DNA from 3 places in the Rhodococcus sp. RS1C4 genome. Region 2 is predicted to be linked to each of the others. Evidence: predicted binding sites of a transcription regulator. Region 2 holds the regulator's gene; each other region holds the start of a gene.
What was found. The regulator LexA, encoded in region 2, represses DNA repair genes until DNA is damaged. The targets are predictions, from matches to a motif close to CGAACANNTGTTCG.
Positions count from the first base shown of each region.

Region 1: CH289_RS20910 (SAV_6107 family HEPN domain-containing protein) is a predicted target of LexA. The motif match lies at 2,143-2,156, and genes of this name have one in related genera.
Region 3: CH289_RS13570 (HNH endonuclease signature motif containing protein) is a predicted target of LexA. The motif match lies at 2,853-2,866, and genes of this name have one in related genera.

Region 1 covers NZ_NOXZ01000039.1:86,755-90,823, reverse strand. The annotation lists gene mraZ (division/cell wall cluster transcriptional repressor MraZ) at 1-340, opposite strand, end outside; gene CH289_RS20915 (DUF3040 domain-containing protein) at 882-1,313, opposite strand; gene CH289_RS20910 (SAV_6107 family HEPN domain-containing protein) at 1,567-2,010, opposite strand; gene CH289_RS20905 (GNAT family N-acetyltransferase) at 2,203-2,817, shown strand; gene CH289_RS20900 (phytoene desaturase family protein) at 2,837-4,069, shown strand, end outside.
Region 2 covers NZ_NOXZ01000047.1:44,906-48,974, reverse strand. The annotation lists gene CH289_RS23780 (uracil-xanthine permease family protein) at 1-556, shown strand, start outside; gene CH289_RS23775 (acyl-CoA dehydrogenase family protein) at 658-1,800, shown strand; gene lexA (transcriptional repressor LexA) at 1,930-2,628, opposite strand; gene CH289_RS23765 (hypothetical protein) at 3,037-3,435, shown strand; gene nrdR (transcriptional regulator NrdR) at 3,563-4,027, shown strand; gene hrpA (ATP-dependent RNA helicase HrpA) at 4,039-4,069, opposite strand, start outside.
Region 3 covers NZ_NOXZ01000028.1:29,286-33,354, forward strand. The annotation lists gene CH289_RS13565 (ArnT family glycosyltransferase) at 1-1,120, shown strand, start outside; gene CH289_RS13570 (HNH endonuclease signature motif containing protein) at 1,164-2,759, opposite strand; gene CH289_RS13575 (GNAT family N-acetyltransferase) at 2,967-3,437, opposite strand; gene CH289_RS13580 (carbohydrate ABC transporter permease) at 3,565-4,069, shown strand, end outside.

The DNA.
Region 1 (4,069 bases), on a different contig from region 2:
TCTCGATGAACTCGATGGATCCGTTCACGACGACATTGCGTTCCAGACTCGCGTAACGCCTGTGGTCCGAGCTGAGCATGATGCGGCCCTGACCATCGAGCTTCTGCTCGTCCGTGCCCGCACCGAGCTGCCTGATGTACGAGCGGGCAACCGGATTGGAACGAGATGCTTCGGTGAGCTTTCTTACCTTTTCCGCGAACGCCTCCTGGGTGTAGATCGCAAGGCTGTGGTCTTGACCTTTGCTCACCATCACACCCTCCTTCAGCGCATCCCGGAACTTCGCCGGCAACGTGAGCCGGCCCTTCTCGTCGAGCTTGGGCGTGTAGGTACCGAGGAACACTCGACACCTCCCGCTCTCGCTGCTGCCACCACATTACCCCACTTTCCTCCACTTTCAATCCATCGGGAGGAATATTTTTGGGATGCACCCCAATTACCGCAGGTCAACTTGGTGGTTGATTGTGGGGAAGCGTATCGGCACCGATCGACGATTGTCGACCTACACAGAGCCCCGAACGAGACAATCGAACAAAAGTCCAGGTCAGAAGGTCGCACCCGACAATGGATCGGTCATCGACGATGGTGGTGGTTGAAAGTGGGGATTGCGCAGTTCGCTCCCCCACGCGGTGGGGGGAAGTGGGTGACGAGGTTCTGGTTCGTCCTCGACAGGGCCGGATCGCACCCCCATGCGGGGTGCGGGCCATACACAACCGGGACATACGAAAGCGGTGCCCACCCATTCGGGTGAGCACCGCTTCTGTGGTGTTCCGTTGCCTCTGAATCTATGGCTTTTCCGGCTTCACTGCATCCGACTCCACTGCGTCCGGCTTCACTGCATCCGGCTCAGTGGCGCAGCGCCTGCGACATGGAGACGGAGAGAACTAGTCCTGTTCGAATCGCTTCCGGAAACGATCTTCCATACGGGAAGTGAAACCGCCGCCGCTCTTGCGGCCGGACTTGGGTTTCGGCCCCGAACTCTTGGGTCCGCCCGAGCCAGTCGCTTCGGACTCCTCCTGTGACGCAGCAGCGCCCTTACGAGACCCACCGAGTAGGAACAGCACACCGGCGCCGAACATGAAGACGAAGCCGACGAGACTGATCACCGGGAAACCACCGGGCTTGAACGGCAGCGCCAGCCCGGCGATGAGCAAAACAAGCCCCAAGACGAACAAAGCGGCCGCTTGGAAGCGACGTTTGCTCGAAGCCGTACGCATACGGCCGCTTCTCACGTGAGAAGCGAACTTGGGATCCTCGGCGTAGAGAGCGCTCTCGATCTGATCGAGCATGCGCTGCTCGTGCTCGGAGAGTGGCACGGTACCTCCCCCTGCACAGATATTAGAAGTCATTTCGGGTGCGAAACGACGGGAAGCTGACTCTGGCGGCTACCTGCTATTGATAATACGAGGTGAATCGACTGCTTACCACCTACTCGGTCCATGTGTTCCTGAGAATGTCCGAAGTTTCCCTGCGCAGACCCCTGACAAGTCGCATGCGGACTCGGCAACTCGACTCCTCCGGCGCACCGAACTCCGGCGAACGACACCACGACCGCAACAGAGTCAGCCTTCACGCCGACATCGATCGAGGCGGGAGGAGTGCACGATCGAGACGTGAATCCGCACCGATGAAATCCTCCACCACATGCAGGAAACGGCCGACTTCGCGATAGAACGTGTCCGCAGCGTCCTGGTCGATGGAGCGAGACACACCGGCCTGGAGAGCGGCCCGCAACGATGAGTAGCTCGCGAAGTACTCCGCCCAGGCTTCGAGCTCCGGCTCGGCTTTTGCCAGCAGCACCCATGCGCTGCGTGATCTTGCTCGCGTCGCGGGCGCGACTTCCAGGATGGCAGCCGCTCCACGGAGGGCTGCCATGTAGCAGTCCAGAAATTGGTCGGCGACCGACTCGGCGCCGAGGGAACCCGACAGCAAGGCATCTGCCCGGCCCAGTAGTACACGAGCACGCGGCGACACCGGCGGACGCACATCACCACGGAGAACCTTCGTAGCCATACTCGAACACCTCCCGATTTCGTTCGCCGTTCGTGACCGCAATTTCCGAAACGACCGGACGTCGACGACGATCTAAGGTCAGGGATCCAGCGAGCCCCGCTTCCCTCGGGGTCATCGCCGGATCACCGACATCGAACATCCGTTCGACATATTCAATATAGCTGTGCCCACCGACAAGTCGTCAAGGAAAGGTTGAGAACAGTCGCCACCGACGCGGAACCGACCCCGTACCTGGTCGATCTGTCCGCCCGAGAACTCCGTCGTCGCCTTCCCGAAGCGCTGGCGATCTACGTCGAGGCAATGGGTTACCCGCAAGGCACGGAGTATCACCGCGCCCCGATGTGGTCCGAGCACGTCCTCCGACCCGGATGGTGCGCTGTCGGTGCAGTCCTGCCCACGCCCGACTCCCCTCTCGTCGCCGTCGCGTACGGGTACAGGGGTGCTCGGCATCAGTGGTGGCACCAGCAGGTCAGGGACGGTCTGCGCAGATCCGGCGCCGATGACGAGTACGTCGACTCGGTCCTCTCGGACTACTTCGAACTGACCGAGCTGCACGTGTCCCCGCGTGCGCAGGGTCACGGACTGGGCCGTGCCCTGACACGCAGACTCCTTCGCGACCGCCCCGAGCGCACCGTGCTGCTGTCCACTCCGGAAGTGGAGAACGAGAACAACCGCGCATGGCGCCTGTACCGAAGCCTCGGCTTCGGAGACGTACTCCGCGATTTCACCTTCGCGGGCGACCGACGACCGTTCGCAGTTCTCGGTCACGCACTGCCGTTCGAAACGGACGAACCGCCCAATCGGTGACGATCTATACGCTGGTGCCGTGATCGATGTTCTCGTAGTGGGCTCAGGCCACAATGCCTTGACTTCCGCGTGTTACCTGGCCGACGCCGGCCTGTCCGTCGAAGTCGTGGAGAAGGACACGATCGCAGGTGGTGGTGTGTCGTCCGCCGAGCGCTTTCCCGGACACCGAGTCGACCGTGGCTCGTCTGCTCACATCATGGTTCGGCATACCGGCATCGTCGAGGAACTCGGTCTGGCCGACCATGGTCTCGCCTACGTCGATTGCGATCCGTGGGCGATCGCTCCCGGCGCACCCGGTACCGACGACGAGGCCATTGTGTTTCGTCGCGACCTCGACTCCACCTGTGACTCCATCGCGCGGTCGTGCGGTGCTGCGGATGCGAAAGCGTATCGGACGTTCGTCGCGTCCTGGGGGCCGCGCAGCGCACGCACCATGAAAGCGTTCTCGGCGGCGCCGACGGGAGCCAATCTGGTGCGCTCCTTCTGGGGACTCGATGCGCCGGACGGCGGGAGTGCTCTCTCCCGCGAGTTCCTCACGACCGGCGACGCGCTGCTCGACGCCACGTTCTCGTCGGAGAGGCTGAAAGCTGCCCTCGCATGGTTCGGTGCGCAGTCCGGCCCGCCGATGTCGGAACCGGGCACCGCCCCCATGGTTGGCTTCGCCGCGCTGATGCACGCACTTCCACCCGGTCGCGCCGTCGGCGGAAGCGGCGCGTTGACCGAGGCAATGATCTCGAAGCTCGTCGCCACGGGGGGTCGGCTCACCGTCGGTGACGGCGCCGTATCAGTGGCGCGGTCCGGCGACGGGTGGACGACGCACACGGAATCGGGTCGGTCGATTCGCAGTCGCACGGTCGTCGCCGGCTGCCATGTTCTGACGACTCTGGACCTGCTCGACGCCGGAGGATTCGATCGTCGACGAACGGAGGCGTGGCGCCGAGGAATCCGCGTCGGGCCCGGCCTGGGAATGGCGGTCCGACTCGCGACCTCCGCCGTGCCGCAGTATTCCAGTGCACCATCGGTGCAGGACGGTACCTCCGGTCTGCAGTTGCTCGTGCACGATCGTCGGCAACTGCGCCGTGCGCACGGTCACGCCTTGGCAGGAGATCTGCCGCCCGAGCCTGCCGTCCTCGGGATGTCGTTCACTGCAATCGAACCGAGCGTGGCACCGGAGGGTGAACACCAGGTGTCCCTCTGGTCGCAGTGGCACCCGCACACCCTGTCCGACGGACGGCGATGGCGTGCGTCGGAC
Region 2 (4,069 bases):
GATCGCCCTGCCCGTGGTCATCGTTCTCGTCGCCGAGAACGTAGGCCACGTCAAAGCAGTGTCCGCGATGACGGGGAAGTCGCTCGACGACCTCGCAGGAGACGCACTCATCGCCGACGGGCTGGCCACGACGGTCGCGGGCGCCGCGGGAGGTTCTGGAACGACCACCTACGCCGAGAACATCGGGGTCATGGCCGCCACCCGCGTGTACTCCACAGCCGCGTACTGGGTCGCAGCCGTCACGGCAATCGTGCTCGCGTTCTCCCCGAAGTTCGGCGCACTCGTGTTCACGGTTCCCGACGGCGTCATCGGCGGCGCCACGCTCGTCCTCTACGGACTCATCGGCCTACTGGGAGTCCGGATCTGGTCCGACAACAAGGTCGACTTCACCGACCCGGTCAACCTCACCGTCGTCGCGGCCGCACTGGTCGCGGGAATCGGCGATTTGACCTTGACCATCGGATCGGTCGCCCTCGGCGGCATCGCATGGGGCTCGGTGGGCATCCTCGTCGGCTATCCGGCTCTGCGCGCACTCAGCCGGCTCGCTACCCGCTAGTTCGGTCACCGATCCTGCGCGGCTCGGTCATCGACCGAGGTCGGGCGCGGTCGTAGTGTCGAGGGAACGCACGACAAGTGTCACCCTCGAAGGAGTAACCCGTGGACCGCACCCTGTTCGAACCCGAGCACGACCTCTTCCGCGAGTCGTACCGCAAGTTCCTGGACCAGCACGTCGCCCCCAACCATGCGCGCTGGGAAGAGCAGAACATCGTCGACCGTGACGTCTGGGTGGAAGCTGGCAAGCAAGGCTTCCTGGGAACGGCAGCGCCCGAGGAGTTCGGCGGCGGCGGGGTCAAGGACTTCCGGTACAACGCCATCGTCACCGAGGAAACCACCCGCGGCGGATACAGCGGAATCGGGTTCACCCTGCACAACGACGTCGTCGCGCCCTACTTGATCGAGCTCACCAACGACGAGCAGAAACAGCGCTGGCTCCCCGGATTCTGCTCAGGCGAACTCATCACCGCGATCGCCATGACCGAGCCCGGTACCGGCAGTGATCTGCAGGGAATCAAGACCCGCGCAGTTCGCGACGGGGACGAGTGGGTCCTGAACGGATCCAAGACCTTCATCACCAACGGCATCAACGCCGACCTCGTCATCGTCGTCGCGTGTACCGACCCGGAGAAGGGTGCGCAGGGCTTCAGCCTGCTGGTCGTCGAACGCGACATGCCAGGCTTCGAACGCGGACGCAACCTCGACAAGATCGGCATGAAAGCCCAGGACACCGCCGAGCTCAGCTTCACCGACGTTCGAGTCCCCGCAGCCAACCTCCTCGGCGAAGAAGGCATGGGCTTCATCTACCTGATGCAGAACCTGCCGCAGGAGCGCCTGTCGATCGCCGTCGTCGCAGCCGCAGCCATGGAATCCGCGCTGGACATGACCATCCAGTACTGCCGGGACCGCAAAGCGTTCGGCAAGTCCATCGGCAAATTCCAGAACACCCGCTTCGTGCTCGCCGAACTGGCCACGGAAACGACCGCGACACGCATCATGGTCGACAAGTTCATCGAACTCCTCAACGCCGGCACGCTCACCGTGCAGGAAGCCGCCATGGCGAAATGGTGGACAACCGAGAACCAGGTCAAGCTGATCGACAGATGCCTACAGCTGCACGGCGGCTACGGATACATGAAGGAATACCCGATCGCCAAGGCCTACATGGATTCTCGTGTGCAGACCATCTACGGTGGCACCACGGAAATCATGAAGGAGATCATCGGCCGAGGACTGGACCTCTGACCCCGTCGTAACCCCGAGAGCGCGCCGCCGCACCCCCCCTGAACGGAGCGAACGTGACGTTCGGTCACATCAAGTGACCGAACGTCACGTTCGCTCCATGTCGGTACCGGGTGGTGGAACGAGCGCTGTTCAGAGCTTGCGCATCACGGTGACGACCTTGCCCAGGATCGCTGCGTCGTTGCCGGGGATGGGCTCGAACAAGGGGTTGTGCGGCATCAACCAGACATCACCCTTGGTTCGTTTGAACGTCTTGACGGTTGCTTCGCCCTCGATCATGGCCGCGACGATGTCGCCGTTGTCCGCGACGCTCTGCTGACGCACGACAACCCAGTCTCCGTCGCAGATCGCGGCATCGATCATGGATTCGCCGACGACTTTCAGCAGGAACAGGGACCCCTGGCCCACCAGTTCGCGGGGGAGCGGGAACACGTCTTCGACGGCTTCCTCGGCGAGGATGGGTCCACCCGCGGCGATTCGTCCGAGAACGGGTACGAAAGTCGGCGTGGGCAGCTGGTCCTCGGACGGAGCAGAACCGTCGGCGACTGCAGCCGCGTGATCCGCTTGCACCTCGTCGAGCCCCCGCACATCGACGGCCCGAGGACGATTGGCGTCTCGGCGGAGGAAGCCCTTGCGCTCGAGCGTGCGCAGCTGGTGTGCCACGGACGATGTGGACGTGAGCCCGACGGCATCGCCGATCTCGCGGATGCTCGGTGGATATCCCCGCTCGGTGACCGACGCCCGGATCACCTCGAGCACCTTGCGCTGACGCTCGGTGAGTCCGGCGTTGATATCCGTTCCCTCGCCCTCGAACGCCTTCGCCGTCGGCACGGCAGCAGGCTTGCCCGCCGCAGCCTTGCCGGCCGCACTTTTCGTCGCCGCGGTTTTCGGCGCAGCGGGCTTCCCAGCAGTCTTACCGTTCGACCCCGTGCCATTCGACCCCGTGCCATTCGACCCAGTAGAGGTCTCGTCTTTCATTCGTGCGTCCTCCTGCGTGATGCGTGCGTGTGCCGGAACTCGAACGTGCTCGAAGACCAGAACGCGTGGGATGGATGTGACGTGTGGTTTCTGACACGAACTTAGCCCGTAATCGCTGTTGGATCAAACATCTGTTCGATCCGTGTCGCGTTTTCTACTGACTTTGTCGGAGGTGCGTGATAGAACTTTCGAACAAGCGTTCATCGAACGCCTGATCGAATAGCGTTCGAATCCACGTCTCGTTCGACACCGGAGGTTCCGATGAGCATCACCACCGAGCGGCCCGTCCGTACGGAGCAGCACCAGCAGACTCGCCGTGCTGTCAGTACCCGTCAGACTGCGTCGCAGCGTCGTGCGGCGATGCAACGTCGGCGTCGTGTCGGCGCGTCCGCGGTGCGCGGCGGCCAGCACGACCGGCGGGCCGAGGGGTGCGCGGACCAGGCGCATCGTAGCCAGCGCATCACCGTGCTCGGCGCGGTGGCGGGAGTGGTGGGGACCGCACTGGTGCTGTTGGCGCTCGTCGGAATGGCGAACCTGCGCGCATCGTCGCTCGAATCGGTTTCTGCGCCCTCTGTTGCCACGGTCCAGGTCCAGAGCGACACGGTATCGGGCGACACGGTCTCGAACGGCACGGTCGTCAGCAGCACAGTAGGTCCGTAGCGCTGTGTTGTGTCTGCCTCGTCTGTCAGGGGACGGAGCCGGTTCGGTTCCGCTCCGAGTATCCTCGAAGCCTGCGCCTCCTGTGTGCCGTTCGGGGGTGCGTGACGGCTACGACGGAGGCTCAACCATGCATTGCCCGTTCTGCAGGCACCCCGACTCGCGCGTGGTGGATTCGCGGGAAGCAGACGAGGGCCAGGCTATTCGTCGTCGTCGTTCGTGCCCGGAATGTGGACGTCGGTTCACCACGGTGGAGACGGCGGTGCTGGCGGTGGTGAAGCGCAGTGGGGTGACGGAGCCCTTCTCTCGGGAAAAGGTAGTCAAGGGTGTGCGACGCGCATGCCAGGGCCGCGATGTCGACAACGATGCGTTGAATCTTCTGTCGCAGCAGGTCGAGGACGCGGTTCGAGCGTCGGGATCGGCCGAGATCCCCAGCCACGAGGTCGGTCTGGCCATTCTCGGCCCCCTGCGTGACCTCGACGAGGTCGCGTACCTGAGGTTTGCGTCGGTGTACCGCTCGTTCAGCTCAGCCGAGGATTTCGAAAAGGAAATCCTCGATCTTCGTGCGCACCGGCAGGCTGCGGCGGTCGACTGACGCTCGCCGGGTCACGATCGTGCCGCGACCTCCATGGCCCGC
Region 3 (4,069 bases), on a different contig from region 2:
CTCGTGGCTGATCCCCGCCGCGTTGGTGGCACTGGTGTTCGGGCTCATTGCTCGGGGACGCGCACCGCGCACCGATCTGCTGCGCGCTTCGCTCGTTCTGTGGGGCGGTTGGTTCCTGGTGACGGGTTCGATCTTCAGTTACATGTCCGGAACCATCCACCCGTACTACACGGTGGCCCTCGCGCCGGCTGTTGCAGGCATGGTCGGGACCGGCGGCTATGCATTGTGGATCGCACGCGAATCCGTGTGGGCGCGTCTCGGTCTGGCGTCGATGATGCTCGCGGCAGGCGGATGGGCCTGGGTTCTGCTGCACCGCAACGCTGACTGGCTGCCCGCTCTGAAGTGGATCCTGTTGCTCGGAACCGTCGTCGCTGCTGTCGCGATCCTCGGTGCGGGTCGGTTCCGTGTACTCGCCGTCATCGCTGCCCTCGTCGGCTCGATCGCAGGTCTCGGCGGCGGTGCGTCGTATGCCATCGCCACCTCGTCCACCGTCCACAGCGGATCCATCCCCACCGCGGGTCCCGTCGGTGCCGTCTCGGACTCCGGCATGGGCGGCGGTACCCCGGGTGGAGGTATGCCGGGTGGCGGTATGTCTGACGGCGCGGTTCCCTCGGGTGGGATCCCAGAGGGTGGTATGCCCGGTGCTGCCGCAACAACCGATGGTGACGGTGCAGGTGCCGCCGGCCAAGTCCCGGACAGTCCGGTGGCCGGAGACGAAGCAGGTGTCATGGCTGGTGGCCCCGGTATGGGTGGAGGTTCCGCTTCCAGTGATCAGGTGAACGCTCTGCTCGAGTCGGCCGACACCAAGTGGTCCGCTGCGGTGAACGGATCGCAGACAGCCGCGACCTACGAGTTGGCCACGGACACAGCGGTCATCGCTATCGGAGGGTGGAGCAGTGATCCCGCGCCGACTCTCGATCAGTTCATCTCCTACGTCTCGAATCACGAAGTCAAGTACTACATTTCCGGTGGCCGAGGCGGCGGAATGGGCGGCGGCATGCCCGGTGGTGGTAACTCGCAGTCCACATCGTCCGACATCGCGGAGTGGGTCGCAGCGAACTTCACCGCCACTACCGTCGATGGCGTCACCGTGTACGACATGAGCGGATACACAGGCTGACCGACAGTCCATGGACGCCGATTCGTCCGAGCCCCTGCACCGTTCAGAACGGTGCGGGGTCGTCGGTGTCATTTGTCGTTGGGGTGTGGGTGTTGTTTGCCGTGTTGTTGTTGGTGGTGATGATGGGTCTGCGTTTGCGGGGTATGTGGGGGATGAGTGATTGTGCGGCGAGGTCGGTTGTTCCGTAGGTGTTTCCGGGGAGGGTGACTGCGGTGGTACCGGAGTTCGATTGCCAGTGTTCGGCGGCTCCGGCGAGCATGGTGGGTGTCCAGGCGCCCATGGTCTTGAGGGAGTGGTGGTACCTGCAGAGGCAGTGGAGGTTGGTGAGGATGGTCCAGCCGCCGCGGGTGGGGTCGCGGTGGTCGAAGGCAATGACGTGGTCGATCTCGCAGCCGGCTGCGGGGACGTCGCATCCGGGGTGGCGGCAGGTGCGGTCGCGGTGTCGGACGAGGTCTGCGAGCGAGGCGCCGGGTCGGTAGGTCAGTGCGCCGGGTGGTGGGGTGGTGAGTCCGCCGTGGCCGTCGGGGTAGAGCGCGACGGCGAGTCCGGGGTTGGTTTCGATGGCGGTTTCGAGTGCATCGATGAGTTGATAGGTGCCGCTGTAGTTTTCGGTGGAACGTCCGGTCGCTGTGTTCGGAAGAGTGGGTGGGGTGGGGAGTGTGAGTCCGCTGCGACGTCGTCCGCGGCCGAGTGGGTTGAAACTGATGTGCGTCGGTCGCGGTTGTGCCGGGGCAGTGGTGATGCCTGTGTGGTCGGCGAGGTTGGTGGCGTCGGTGAGGATGACGTTGAAGTGGCTGTTGGCGGCCAGTTCTCGGGCGTATTCGGGGTCGATGATGCCGTGGCCTGCGAGGTAGGCGGGGAGGTCGTGGAGTCCGAGGAGTGTGTCGATGTCGATGGTGATACTGGTCAGTGGGGTACGGCGGTCGGGAAGTTGAGGGTTGGCGGTGCAGGATTTGTCGGCGTCGGGTGTGCAGGTGCAGGTGAGGTGGGTGTCGCGGTGGATGAGTGCGACGAATGCTGCGGCGAGGCGTTGGCTGCGAGTGCGTGGGTCGCGGGGGCAGAGGGTGGCGGCCGTTTCGGCGATCAGTTGCCAGCAATCGGCGGCTTGGGCTGCGGGGAGGTTGGCTTCCAGGGTGGCGATGACGCCTTTGTCTCGGTAGCGCAGTGAGGTGAGTTTGTCGGTGACGTCTTTGCGGTTGGTTGCGGCTTCGTCGGGTGCGGTTCGAGTGATGATGGCGTTTATTTCGGTGGCGAGGGGGCCGGGGGAGAGGCGTCGGGCTGCGGTGAGGGTTTCGGTTTCGATGCGGTGGGCGGCGTCTGCGCTGAGGCTGGCGGTGGTGCGGTAGATGGCGCGGATGCGTGCGAAGTCGATGTCGCCGTCGGCGAATGCGGCGGCGACGGCGGGAAGGCACAGACGTAGGTCCATGCCGACTTCGGCAAGGGTGTCGGCGACGGTTTTGGAGCAGCCGAGGGTGGCGGCGGTTTCCGAGGCGGCGTAGTTACCGGCATCGGTGATGAAGTCGCCGATCTGGACGGTCTGGTTCACGCAGGATTCCCAGATTTGGGCGGCGAGTGCGATTTTGCGGGCGCAGGCTCGGTTTTCCTCGCGTGCTGCGTCGGCGAGTTGGGTCAGTAGCACGGGATCGATGGTGGGTTGTGGTTGTGGTCCTGCGCATCGGGCGAATGTGCTGCGTGGTGCGGTGCGTGGCATATGGTGAACCCCCGGTCAATGGGAACGTATGTTCGAATATACCGCTCCGCTCGGGATCTGGCAACAGTCTTGCTGTTGCTGTGCAACAGCTTTCGATAGTGGTACCGCTACCACATGCCACCGACACGGTGGTGCTCAGCGCACCATCCGGATGGTGACGTAACCGTCGATCCCAAGGAGGTCCTGGGCTGAACCGTCGGGCTCGAAGCCGTTGCGTCGATAGAACTTCATGGCACGTCGGTTCGTTTGGGCGACCCAGAGTTCGGTCGGTTCGTCGGTCAGGACAGTGTCGAGCAACAGTTGCCCAACGCCGCCGCCGTGGAACGCTTCCAGAACGTAGAGTGCAAACAGTTTTCGTCGGCCGTCCTCGAGGCCGCAGTGTGCAATCCCGACGATGTCGGAATCCACCACTGCAACAGCAACATTCTGGCCTTGTTGGTTCGGGTCGAGTACTGTCCGCCAGTGCTGAGTTCGCCGTGTGATCGAACCCTCGTCGAGATAGGTGTCCGGAACCGATCCTCCGTAGGTAGTGCGCCAGGCCTCGGTATGCATCCGAGCGATCGCCTCGGCCTCGTCTCGACCCGGCCGTCGTACTACTGGAGTCATGGTGACACTGTAGATCGCGGTTCGATTGTCAACCAATGATTTCTCGCTGATTCCATCGATTCCGGCTCGGCGGACACGCCGGTAGCCTTCAGCAGTCATACGTTCGCGACTCGACGGGGGAATCACGTTGCCTGGGGTAGTTCGGTCGACGCGTCGTCGTCGAGAGATTCTGTCCGGGTACGCATTTCTTCTGCCCAGTCTGATCGGCATCTCGGTCTTCCTTGCGGTGCCCATCGTGACAGTCGTATGGCTGAGCTTTCAGAAGTGGGATCTCATAGGTCCGGCCGAGTTCATCGGATTGGACAACTTCCGAGCTGTGCTGACGGACGGCCGTTTTCTGCATTCACTGATCGTCACGACACTCTTCGTGGCCGCCGCGCTGCCTCTGCAGACCGTGTTGGGTCTCGGACTCGGCATGTTCCTCGAACGGCGCGTACCGGGATCGGCTGTGTTCCGGGTGGTGCTGTTGTTGCCGTGGGTGGCCGCACCTCTCGCGCTCGGCATTGTGTGGAAGTGGATTTTCGCCCCGACCGACGGATTGCTCAATGCAATTGTCGGACAACGTATCGAATGGCTCGCAACACCCTCGTTGGTTCTTCCGGCGATCGTGGTGGTCAGCGTATGGACCAACA